Regions from separate parts of the Mesorhizobium sp. BAC0120 genome, predicted to be linked through region 3. Evidence: predicted binding sites of a transcription regulator. Region 3 holds the regulator's gene; each other region holds the start of a gene.
What was found. The regulator LexA, encoded in region 3, represses DNA repair genes until DNA is damaged. The targets are predictions, from matches to a motif close to TGTTCNNNNTGTGTTCNG.

Region 1: uvrA (excinuclease ABC subunit UvrA) is a predicted target of LexA. The motif match lies at 1,425-1,442, and genes of this name have one in related genera.
Region 2: SAZ10_RS03080 (ATP-dependent helicase) is a predicted target of LexA. The motif match lies at 1,894-1,911, and genes of this name have one in related genera.
Region 4: SAZ10_RS05285 (ATP-dependent helicase) is a predicted target of LexA. The motif match lies at 1,522-1,539, and genes of this name have one in related genera.

The regions. Positions count from the first base shown of each region.
Region 1 covers NZ_JAWRCU010000002.1:568,446-571,570, reverse strand. The annotation lists gene SAZ10_RS06195 (single-stranded DNA-binding protein) at 1-220, opposite strand, end outside; gene uvrA (excinuclease ABC subunit UvrA) at 1,546-3,125, shown strand, end outside.
Region 2 covers NZ_JAWRCU010000001.1:650,762-653,886, reverse strand. The annotation lists gene SAZ10_RS03080 (ATP-dependent helicase) at 1-1,854, opposite strand, end outside; gene SAZ10_RS03075 (glucose/quinate/shikimate family membrane-bound PQQ-dependent dehydrogenase) at 2,057-3,125, shown strand, end outside.
Region 3 covers NZ_JAWRCU010000005.1:160,415-163,539, reverse strand. The annotation lists gene SAZ10_RS13790 (hypothetical protein) at 1-479, opposite strand, end outside; gene lexA (transcriptional repressor LexA) at 777-1,493, shown strand; gene SAZ10_RS13780 (ComEC/Rec2 family competence protein) at 1,450-3,125, opposite strand, start outside.
Region 4 covers NZ_JAWRCU010000002.1:382,422-385,546, forward strand. The annotation lists gene SAZ10_RS05275 (isovaleryl-CoA dehydrogenase) at 1-790, opposite strand, end outside; gene SAZ10_RS05280 (TetR/AcrR family transcriptional regulator) at 756-1,421, opposite strand; gene SAZ10_RS05285 (ATP-dependent helicase) at 1,555-3,125, shown strand, end outside.

The sequences.
Region 1 (3,125 bases), on a different contig from region 3:
TCTTCAGGTACTGCTCGGCAACCTTGGCGAGATTGTCGTTGAAGATCACGACACTGTGCCACTCGGTCCTGTCCTTGCGCTCGCCGGAGTTCTTGTCGCGCCAGGTCTCCGTGGTGGCGACCCTGAGATTGACGACCGGATCGCCCGAGTTCAGCCGCCTGATCTCGGGATCCGCCCCGAGATTACCGATCAGAATGACCTTGTTCACGCTACCCGCCATGATACTTCTCCGCGCTCGTCCGAAACCGTCGTCAAGTCGAAGGGCGAACTGTAGCCGATCGGCACACTCCTTGCCGCGCCCTCGTGGATTTTCTCTGCCCTGTCCACAGTTAGTTTGTTCTTATTTTGTTCTAAGCCATCGCTTGGTGACATGCAAGCGTCATTTAGGCATTTGCGGCTGAATTTCACGCCTTCTGCTCATCTACGCTCGCCGCAGGCAGTGCATGACGCCGCGCTCGCTCGATGGCTCATGTTGGTGGGCGGCCTCGCTCCCGCGCTCTCAACGCAATGAAGATGCCGGACGACATCGAACTTCGCGCATGGCTACGGGGTCATTTCCGGCTATGCTGCAGTGATGAAACGCAGCTGGCCGACGCTACCCCGATCCGTACTGCTGGCCTGCCTCGTCGGAGTGGCGAGTGGAACAGCATCTGCCGATCAGAAGCCAGCTGCATCCTCAAAGCTGCCGGGCGTCGACGCCAAATCCCGTATCGTCCGCTCCGCGCAACCCCTAGCCGAGCCGGAGCCGGAGACGGTCCAGTCACGCCCGCCGTCAGCCCCCGGCCAATGGGACGTCACAGTGTCCGGGACCGTCACGACAGACATTACTACCGGCGGCCTGCCCGTCCCGCGGCATTGATCCAAGTCGCTTCCGCTGTAGGCAAAAGAATGTCTGGCAAAAGAATGGCCCTGCCGCTTTGTCTAGCGCGCAGGGCCTTTCGGGATTTTGATCCTTAATGTTCCGGTCGTATCCGACCGGTTTTCTTCGGATACCTACCGGCTTACGCCGCGATCCGACTCTTAGTCTCTTCGATGTGGATGATAACGACTGGCTAGTCTGCCGAGCGCTCAGGCACTAAAACCGGCCGCGGCCCCGCCTTTATGCAGAGCCGATGCAGACTGGTCCGGTGGATTCATGCTCCACTCCTTGTCTGGTTGCTCCAATGCCTGTTTCGACCACCGCGATGCCCACGACATCTCGTGAGCGGCATTACGCCTCGCGGGCGATCGAAAAGACAGTTATAATTTTGGCACTCTGGCAATAGCCGTCAACCCATAACCGGTTCACGAATGTGAAATGTGATCGCCGCAGGCGATTTACCTGCAGCAGGCGAAGCTTCGCGCCCGCTGAGGATCAGCTGGAGCTCTGTGTCGACGCGTTCTCCGCCTGACGCTCCTGCTGACACGACGTTGTCAGGGGAGAGTGTTTCCGTTGCGTTCTTCTCTCGACATATTGCGGCGACCCACTACATTTGGGCGACCGACAGGCCCTGGCCCCGCCACGCGCCGATTCGCTTAGCTCCTATTTTCGCATTATGGATGGTCATGGCCGACCACAAGTTCATCTCCATTCGCGGCGCCCGCGAACACAATCTGAAGAATGTCGATCTCGACCTGCCGCGTGACTCGCTGATCGTCATGACGGGCCTGTCGGGGTCCGGCAAGTCGTCGCTCGCTTTCGACACCATCTATGCGGAGGGCCAGCGGCGCTATGTCGAGAGCCTGTCGGCTTATGCGCGGCAGTTCCTCGAAATGATGCAGAAGCCGGATGTCGACCAGATCGACGGCCTCTCGCCTGCGATCTCTATTGAGCAGAAGACGACTTCGCGCAACCCGCGCTCGACGGTAGGCACGGTCACCGAGATATACGATTATATGCGCCTGCTCTGGGCGCGAGTCGGCATTCCCTATTCGCCTGCGACCGGCCTGCCGATCGAGAGCCAGACGGTGTCCCAGATGGTCGACCGCGTGCTGGCGCTGGAAGAGGGCACTCGACTCTATATCATGGCGCCCATCGTGCGCGGCCGGAAAGGCGAATACCGCAAGGAGCTTGCCGAGCTGCAGAAGAAGGGCTTCCAACGCGTCAAGATCGACGGCGTCTTCCACGAAATCGCCGACGTGCCGGCGCTGGACAAGAAGTACAAGCACGACATCGACGTCGTCGTGGACCGCATTGTGGTGCGGCCGGATCTTGCTGCCCGCCTCGCCGACTCCCTGGAAACCTCGCTTAAGCTCGCCGACGGGCTTGCCGTGGCCGAATTCGCCGACCGCCCGCTGCCACCGGAAGCTACGGCGGAGGAATCCGCCTATAAGTCGAAGAACGACACGCACGAGCGTATCGTCTTCTCCGAAAAATTCGCCTGCCCGGTCTCCGGCTTCACCATTCCGGAGATCGAGCCACGGCTCTTCTCCTTCAACAATCCGTTCGGCGCCTGCCCGACCTGCGACGGGCTCGGCAGCCAGCGCGCCATCGACCCGGACCTCGTCGTGCCCGACGAGAACGTCACGCTGCGCGACGGCGCCATCGCGCCCTGGGCAAAATCGACCTCTCCCTATTACAACCAGACGCTCGATGCGCTGGGCAAGGAATACGGCTTCAAGCTCGGCGACAAGTTCTCCAGCCTGTCGGAGGCGGCCCAGCAAGCGATCTTGCGCGGCACGGGCGAGCGCGAGGTCACCTTCCACTATGACGACGGGCTGCGCTCCTACAAGACCACCAAGACCTTCGAGGGTGTGGTCCCGAACCTGGAGCGCCGCTGGAAGGAGACGGAGTCGGCCTGGATGCGCGAGGAGATCGAGCGCTTCATGTCCTCGACCCCCTGCCCGGCTTGCAACGGCTACCGCCTGAAGCCGGAAGCGCTCGCGGTCAAGATTGCCGGCAAGCACATCGGCGAGGCGACGGGGTTGTCGATCCGCAAAGCCGACCAGTGGTTCACCGAACTGCCGCAGGCGCTGAACGCCAAGCAGAACGAGATCGCCAGCCGTATCCTCAAGGAGATCCGTGAGCGGCTGCGCTTCCTCAACGATGTCGGCCTCGACTACCTGACCCTGTCGCGCAATTCCGGCACGCTCTCGGGCGGCGAGAGCCAGCGTATCCGGCTCGCCTCACAGATCGGCTCGGGGCT
Region 2 (3,125 bases), on a different contig from region 3:
GGCGCGCAGCGACTCATATTCCTCCATGGAGCGGATCAGCTCCTTGAGGTTCTCGAGCCGGCCCGGCGCCTCGGCGGAGCGGTCGTTCTTCCACATCTCGGTGTAGCCACTCTCCTCGAGGATGATCTCGGCGAGCTCGGTGTGTGGCTTCGATTCGAGCAGGCCCTGCCAGCGGGCGAAGTTGGCGGCGACCTCGCGGAGCGCGGCGCGTGGTTTCGGCTTCAGCTCGTCGCTCTCGGCGAGGTTTCCCGCAGCTTCCAGCATCGGGACGCCCAGCGCGCGAGCGGTGGCGTGGACCTGGGCAACGGTGGATTCGCCCAAGCCGCGCTTCGGCACGTTGATGATGCGCTCGAAGGCGAGGTCGTCGGCGCCCTGCGCGACAACGCGCAGATAGGCGAGCGCGTCGCGTATCTCCATTCGCTCGTAGAAACGCGGGCCGCCGATGACGCGGTAATTGAGGCCCAGCGTGACGAAGCGATCTTCGAACTCGCGCATCTGGAAGGAGGCGCGCACCAGGATCGCCATGTCGTTGAGATTGTGGCCCTGGCGCTGCAGCCGCTCTATCTCGTCGCCGACGGCGCGCGCTTCTTCCTCCGAATCCCATGCGGCATGGACGAAGACCTTCGGGTCCTCGGGGTCGACGCGGTCTGTGAAGAGGGTCTTGCCGAGCCGGCCCTCATTGTGGGCGATCAGATGGGAGGCGGTGCCGAGAATGTGTTTGGTGGAGCGATAATTGCGCTCCAGGCGGATCACCGTGGCGCCGGGGAAATCCTTCTCGAAGCGCAGGATGTTGTCCACTTCGGCGCCGCGCCAGCCGTAGATGGACTGGTCGTCGTCGCCGACACAACAAATATTAATCTGTTGTGTGGGTTTTTTCTCGCTCACGCGCTGTTCCGCGCGGGCCGGCGCGGGCGCTCCGCGGGGGCCTCGCAACGGCTCGGGCGCCCGGTCGGGCTTGCGGCCTTCGGCCGATTGCCCCTCACCTTCTTCCCTTGGACGGGGAGAAGATGACTGTCCCTGCGGCCGCTGCGCAATCAGCCTCAGCCACATGTACTGCGCGGTGTTGGTATCCTGGTACTCGTCGACCAGGATGTATTTGAACTTGCGGTGGTATTCGGCGAGCACGTCGTGGTGCTCGCGGAAGATGCGAATAGGGTGGAGCAGGAGGTCGCCGAAATCGCAGGCGTTCAGGGTCGAGAGCCGGTCCTGGTAGGCGCGGTAGAGCTCGCGGCCCTTGCCATTGCCGAATGAACGGGCGTCTCCCTCGGGAATGTCCTTCGGCCCGAGCCCCTTGTTTTTCCAATTGTCGATCATCATCGCCAGGGTGCGCGGCGGCCAGCGCTTGTCGTCGAGACCCTCGGCCTGGATCAGCTGGCGCAGGAGCCGCACCTGATCGTCGGTGTCGAGGATCGTGAAATCGCGCTTGAGATTGGCGAGCTCAGCGTGGCGGCGAAGCAGCTTGACGCCGATCGAGTGGAAGGTGCCGAGCCAGGGCATGCCCTCGACATTGTTCTCGCCTATCAACAGGCCGATGCGCTGCTTCATCTCGCGCGCGGCTTTGTTGGTGAAGGTCACCGCAAGGATCTGGGATGGGAAGGCCCGGCCGGTCGCCAGGATATGGGCGATGCGGGTGGTGAGCACACGCGTCTTGCCCGTGCCCGCGCCGGCAAGCACCAGAACCGGCCCCTCGGTCGTCTCGACGGCTAGCCGCTGCTCCGGGTTCAGCCCTTCGAGATAGCTCGGCGCGGCAGCGGCGCGGGCGGCCATGGCGCGCGCGGCAATGCCTCCCGAGCGGGCAGGGGCAGGCTCGGGCGGTTCATCAAAGAAAGGTATGTCGTCGGGATTGCCGGACATCGCCCCGAATGTAGTGATTCGGGCAGGAAAGGCCAGCCGCGTGTCCGATTTGTTCCGGATTTAGACATCGCGCAGGTGACACTCGCCCGGCCATGTCCCTTCGTTGACAGCGCGACAAAGTGAACTGGAGAGCGCGCCGGCCGCAGGAACAGCTTTCCGTGCTCGCGGGTTAGGCAACGCCACCGCACCAAGGAGCACGGCCATGGCGATCGCTGTCACCTGCCTCATCTTCCTGATTGTCGGTCTTGCGATCGGCGCCGGCGGCATCTGGCTCGTCGCGCTCGGCGGGAACTGGTATTACGCGATCGCCGGGCTGGCTTTCATCATCACCGCTGTCTTGCTGTGGCGCCGCAATCACGCAGCGCTCTGGCTCTACGCAGCGCTGATGCTCGGCACGCTGATCTGGGCTGTTTCGGAAATCGGCTTCGACTGGTGGCAGCTCGGCGCGCGAGGCGGCGTGATCGTGCTTCTGGGGCTCTGGCTGCTGACGCCATGGGTGCGCAGGACGCTGAAGGGGGCGTCCGGGACCCCAGCGCTCCTCGTAGCGACGCTCGCCTCGCTGGGCGTGGCCGCCTATTCGCTGACGATCGACCCCTACAACATGGCCGGCGAGCTCAGCACGGAAAAGGTCACGGCGACACCAAATCTCGGCGGCCAGATGCCAGCCGGCGAATGGCAATTCTACGGGCGCACTCAGTTCGGCCAGCGCTATTCGCCGCTCACAAAGATCACGACCGACAATGTCGGCAACCTTACGCTGGCCTGGACCTATCGCACCGGTGACATTCGCGGGCCCGCCGACGTCCCAGAGACAACCTATCAAGTAACGCCGCTCAAGATCGGCGACACGCTCTACATCTGCACACCGCACGATCTGGCGATCGCCCTCGACGCCGCGACAGGAAAGGAGAAATGGCGATTCGACGCAAAGATCAGACCGGAAAGCCAGCGCCAACACCAGACCTGCCGCGGGGTAGCCTATTTTCACGATACCAAGGTGGCGGCCGGACAGCCGTGTGCTGAGCGCATCTACCTGCCGACTTCGGATGCGCGCCTGATCGCGCTCGACGCCGCCAATGGCCAGGTGTGCCCGGGCTTTGCCGAGGGCGGGACCCTGAACTTGCTCGCGAATATGCCTTATGCGAACAAATCCGGTTACTACTACTCCACTTCGGCGCCCCTGATCGCCGGCGGCAAGATCATCGTCGGCGGCGCGGTGAACGATGATTATTCGACGCAGGAGCCTTCCGGCGTCATCCGTGCCTATGATG
Region 3 (3,125 bases):
AGGTGTTCGAACACGATGGGGCCAGTAAATGCGCCCCCTCCAATCGGGGCAGCTACACTGACTCCGGTTAGGCTAAGATTGGTTACATACCAATCATCGAACTCCTCGATCGGGACTGGTTTTGGCGCAGGATTCGGCGGGATAGGGGCCGGACTGCCGCCGGACGCCAGCAGGTTCAACTGCTTGAGCGTGTTCATGTTCGGATCGACAACGCCGTCGATGTTCTGAAAGATGCCACTGCTCTTCCAGAAGACCTGAAAGTCCCAGATCGCATCTGCAAGAACTTGTGGGCAGAATTTATTCGGCCCCGCAAGCGGCGGAGCAACGGTAATTCCGCTGAGGATCAGCCCCTTTTTTCCGCCCTTGTCAGTCGGGATCGACCAGAGGAGATCAATGATCTTCTGCTGATCCCGCTGATTGTTCGTCACATTCTGCTTGCGCCACCTCAGGCCGACCGGCCCATCCAGCGTGACAGGCATGCCCCCCTCCTGCAACGGGAATGCTCACTGTATCAGCTTTGAGTATGCTGTCCATCCGCTGCGCCCGCCCCCCGAAGACCGGGATTGCGCTGGCAGTTCGAGAGCAGCACTTGCAAGGATGGATGGTCTGACGCTCTGGAAGGTTGCAGACACCAGCCTTGCAATAGAGCTTCGTTGACCGGATACAGCAAACGTCCCCTTTACGGATTCATTAAAATTTAAACGGTTGCGGAACACAACTGGAACATATAGTGATTGTTCTGGTTTTGTTTTCGCTTCTGATTCTCGGGGCCGCCAATGCTGACGCGCAAGCAACACGAACTGCTTCTGTTCATTCACGAGCGGCTCAAGGAGGCCGGCATCCCTCCGTCCTTCGACGAGATGAAAGAGGCTCTCGACCTTGCCTCGAAATCCGGCATTCACCGGTTGATCACTGCACTCGAGGAGCGCGGGTTCATTCGCCGGCTTCCCAATCGGGCCAGGGCGCTGGAGGTATTGAGGCTCCCGGACTCGATCGCACCCGGCCTCGCGCCGGCGCGCAACAAGTTCTCGCCGAGTGTCATCGAAGGCAGTCTCGGCCGCAAGCCTGAGCCGGTGCGCCAGCGCATCGCCAGCAATGACGACGAAGGGGGCGGCGTTTCCATTCCGGTGATGGGCCGCATTGCGGCGGGCGTGCCGATCGAAGCCATTCAGCACAAGACCCACTCGATCTCGGTTCCACCGGAGATGATCTCCGGCGGCGAGCACTACGCGCTGGAGATCAAGGGCGATTCGATGATCGAGGCCGGGATTTTCGACGGCGATACCGTCATCATCCGCAACACCAGCACGGCCAATCCAGGTGATATCGTAGTTGCGCTGGTCGACGACGAGGAAGCGACTCTCAAGCGCTTCCGCCGCAAAGGTGCCTCGATCGCGCTCGAAGCCGCCAACCCAGCCTACGAGACGCGGATCTTCGGGCCTGACCGGGTCAAGGTGCAGGGCCGGCTGGTCGGGCTGATCCGCCGCTACTGAGCGATGCGGCCGGATCATCGGCTGCTTCATTGTCGATTCTAAGAGAGGCTGGGACCGTATTGGCTGTCGTCGCTTTCGGTTGCGCAGCGGCCTCGGTCGGCTTCTGCCGCTCATATGGCGCCAGCCCCCGCGCCTCGCGCGCGAAGGCCCGATGGGTATGCCAGGGCCGGTACGGCTTGCTGATCGCAAAATCGATTTCCGCGGACATTTGACCGGCGCGCCTCTGAAAACTTACTGACGCGCTGCCTCGCCGGGCGAGATCGCGCTTGGTGAGCACGGTTGGGCCGGCTTCTAGGCACGGGTTTTCTGCTGTAGCGTCGTCGATGACGATCAGCTGAGCGATCGCGCAAAACGGCAGTGCCTCGGCAGCGGTTGAAACATGGACGATCTGCGCCGCACTGACCGAATAGGCGACGCAGACATTTCCTGCGCAATTGAAAGCTTCCTCGCCGGTTTCGGCGAGCTGGCGAGGATCCTCGATCGCCACGTTCTTCGGCTTGGTGAGAACCTCGCTCCCAAGGGCACGCTGCCAGTCCTCGATCGTGAAGCCGTTCGGGCGCATTCGGTTGACAGCCAGCGCGCCATCGTCGGTACGGATTGTCAGCAGCCGCGCATCTTCCGAGATCAAAGCTTCGGGCAAACTGCGTTCCATGATGATCGCCAGGCCGGCGAATGTCAGGGGCACGGCAACGAGCCTGAGCCAAGTTGTCGACACCGTCGCGGCGATCAGCGCCGCAGTGAGCACGGCGACTGCGCTTGCCGGAACAAGCCCTACCCCGTCGATGGGCGACACGTCGGAGATCCATTCGGCAATCACGATCATGGCGGTCAGTCCCTTGCCCATCACTAGAAAGGCCCACTTGTCGAGACCGAACGGCATCAAAATCATGCCGAACACGGCGAAGGGCATGACGATCGCGGACACGATCGGCATGGCCGCAAGATTGGCCACCACGCTGAGCGGCGAAACGCGTTGGAAGTGGTAAGCACCGTATACTGCCGTCGCCGTCCCTGCGACCAGCGATGTGGCGGCCAGTCCTACGGCATGACCGATGATCTTTGTCAGGCCACTCCGGAGCAGGCCTTGGTCCGAACGAATTGCTGGCGGACCGCGTCGTCTTTCAGACCAGGAAGTATAGGCACCGATCAGCGCGGCGGTTGCAGCGAAGGACATTTGGAAACTGGGCCCGGCGACTTCGTGCGGCGAGACAGCGATGATGACGATCGCAGAGATGGCGAGATTGCGCATGCTGAGCGCCGCACGATCGAAGATCACCGCGACAAGCATGATGCCGATCATCAGGAAGCTGCGTTCCGCCGCAACGGAGAAGCCTGAAATGAAGAGATAGATGCCGAGCGCTAGAATGGCTGCGCCGGCAGCGTATTTCTTCACGGGCCGCCGCGATGCAAAGGACGGAAACAGCGCGAAGCCGGCACGAAGCGCTGTCATGATCGTTCCAGCCACGATCGCCATATGCAGGCCGGATATTGACAGCACGTGCGCGAGACCCGTTCGCCGCAGTGCCTCGTTCACATCGTCGGGAATCCCCGCACGCACGCCAGCGATCAGAGCGGCCGCAATCTCACCCTCCGCCTCGCCGTCAATTGCCGTCCGGATTCGGTCGCCCAGAC
Region 4 (3,125 bases), on a different contig from region 3:
CGAGGCAGGCAGCCATGATGCCGAGCGGCCCGCCGGCCAGCACCACGCGCTCATAGTCGAGGCCCGACATCAGCACCTCGACGCCGCGGCCGTGCTGGTGCACGACGTTTTCGAACGGCACGTCGACGTCCTCGAACACCAGCTCGCCTGTGTTGGAGCCGCGCATGCCGAGCTTGTCGAGCTTCTGCGCGACCGAAAACCCCTTCATGCCGCGCTCGATGATGAAGGCGGTGATGCCGCGCGAGCCCATGGTCGGCTCGGTCTTGGCGTAGACCAGCAGCGTGCCGGCGTCCGGACCGTTGGTGATCCACATCTTGGAGCCGTTCAGGACATAGCGGTCGTTGCGCATTTCGGCGCGCAGTTTCATCGACACGACGTCGGAGCCGGCGCCTGTTTCGGACATTGCGAGCGCGCCAATCTTCGCCCCGGAGCAGAGGTCCGGCAGATATTTGGCCTTCTGCTCGGGCGTGCCCCAGCGATTGATCTGGTTGATGCACAAATTCGAGTGCGCGCCATAGGAGAGGCCGACGGCTGCCGAGGCTCGGCTGATCTCCTCCATCGCGATCACATGGGCGAGATACCCCATGCCCGAACCGCCAAAGTCGGGATTGGCGGTGATGCCAAGCAGGCCGAGGCTGCCGAGCTCTTGCCAGAGCGGCATCGGGAAGTCGTTCGAACGGTCGATTTCGCCGGCGAGCGGAGCGATCCTCTCGCTCGCGAAGCGGCGCACCATGTCGCGCAGCGCGTCGATATCCTCACCGAGCGCGAAGTTCAGCGTGTTCGTGTACATTGCCTTGCCTTTTGTCGTCCTCGGCCCTGTTGCCGTCATGGCCTGCACCCACCAGCCGCATCGTCATGGTGAGATAGGTCTCGGTCACCTGCTCGACAGAGAGCCTTTCGTCGGGGCGGAACCAGACGATGACGCCGGTGATCATCTGAATGATCGCCATGGCGGTCAGGCCAATGTCATCCACCGCGAGGACACCTTGTTCGGTACCGTCGCGCAAGATCGTCCGCAAAGCCTTCTCATAGGCCGTTCTGAGCTTCAGGATCGCCGACAGCCGGTCGCGAGAAAGGCTGCGCAGCTCCATGTTGGAGACATGCGTCGAGTGACGGCGATCGATATGGAAGCGGATGTGGTTGGCGACATAGGCGGCGAGCCGCGCTACGGGATCGGTCGAGACCGGGCGTGCAGCCTCCCAGGCCGAGATCAGCCCCTCCATGTGTTCGCGCATCAGCGCGAAGAGGAGGTCCTCCTTGGTCGGGAAGTAGCGGTAAAGCGCGGCGGCCTGGACCCCAACCTCATTGGCCAACGCGCGCATCGACACAGCCTCATAGCCGTGCCGCGCCATCAGAACGAGCGCCGCCGAGCGTATCGCAGCTTGGGTCTTCTCGCCGTCGGAGCCTGTCGTTCTTGCCACGCCTGCCTCCCTCGAACAGTAATAAAACAAACGTTCAATTAATTCAACGCACCTTTCCGGGCCGTCGGTAACAGGTCACTCGTCGTGGGACCCTTTGCTTGCGAACGAAAAGGAAACAAGGCTTCATGCCGACATGAACGTTGCGTTTCGTGATTCGGGAACTCAAGCCACCTATCTCGACCGGCTCAATGCCGGCCAGCGCATGGCGGTTGAGCATGGGGGAGGGCGGGTTGCCGGCCCGCTGCTCATCATCGCCGGCGCCGGGTCCGGTAAGACCAATACGCTGGCGCACCGCGTCGCGCATCTCATCGTGAACGGCGCCGACCCGCGCCGCATCCTGCTGATGACCTTCACGCGCCGTGCCGCCGCGGAAATGACGCGGCGCGTCGGGCGTATCGCCGCCGACGTCCTTGGCGACAAGGCGACGGCATTGACGGAAGGCCTCACATGGGCCGGCACGTTCCACTCCGTCGGCGCGCGGCTCCTGCGCGATTATGCGCTGGAGATCGGGCTGGACCCGGCCTTCACCATCCACGACCGTGAGGACTCGGCCGACCTGATGAACCTTTGCCGGCATGAGCTCGGCCTGTCGAAGACCGAAAGCCGGTTCCCGGCCAAGAACACTTGCCTCGCCATCTATTCGCGCGTGGTGAATGCCGAAATGCCGATCGAGGATGTGCTGCGTAAGGCTTTTCCGTGGTGCTTCGAATGGGCGGCGGAATTGAAGGGATTGTTCGCAGCCTACGTTGAAGCTAAGCAGGCGCAGAACGTCCTCGATTACGACGACCTCTTGCTCTATTGGGCGCAGATGGCCGCGGAGCCGGCGCTCGTCGAACATCTCGGCGCGCGGTTCGATCACATCCTGGTCGACGAATACCAGGATACCAATCGCCTGCAGGCCTCGATTCTGATGGCACTCAAGCCGGACGGCGCGGGTATCACGGTCGTCGGTGACGATGCGCAGTCGATCTATTCGTTCCGGTCCGCCGAGGTGCGCAACATCCTCGATTTCCCGAAGCTGTTCCCCGTTGCAGCGGATATCGTCACACTCGACCGCAACTATCGCTCGACCGACACGATCCTGGCTGCGGCCAATGCCGTCATCGCGGAAGCCGAAGAGCGCTTCACCAAGGACCTCTGGACCGAACGGAAATCTTCGGAGAAGCCGCGCCTCGTCACCGTACGCGACGATGCAGGTCAGGCGAACTATGTCTGCGAGGCGGTGCTTGCCGAACGCGAGGCCGGTACGCGGCTCAAGGAGCAGGCGGTGCTGTTCCGTACGTCGCACCACAGCGGTCCGCTCGAAGTCGAACTGACGCGTCGCAACATTCCCTTCGTGAAGTTCGGTGGGCTGAAATTCCTCGATTCTGCGCATGTGAAAGACATGCTGGCCATGCTCCGCTTTGCCGAAAACCCGCGCGACCGCGTCTCGGGTTTTCGAGTCCTGCAGCTCATGCCGGGCGTCGGCCCGTCGACGGCCGGACAAGTGATCGACGCGATGGAGACTTCGCTCGACCCGACGATGGGTCTGGCTGCCGTGCGCGTGCCGCAGCGGGCCGAAGCCGATTGGCCTCGCTTCGTGGCCCTCTTCAAGGACGTGAGGGAGAGATCGGCCGCATGGCCGGCGGATCTCGAACAGGTGAGGCTCTGGTACGAGCCGCATCTGGAGCGCATCCATGAGGATGCCGAGGCGCGCCGCGCCGA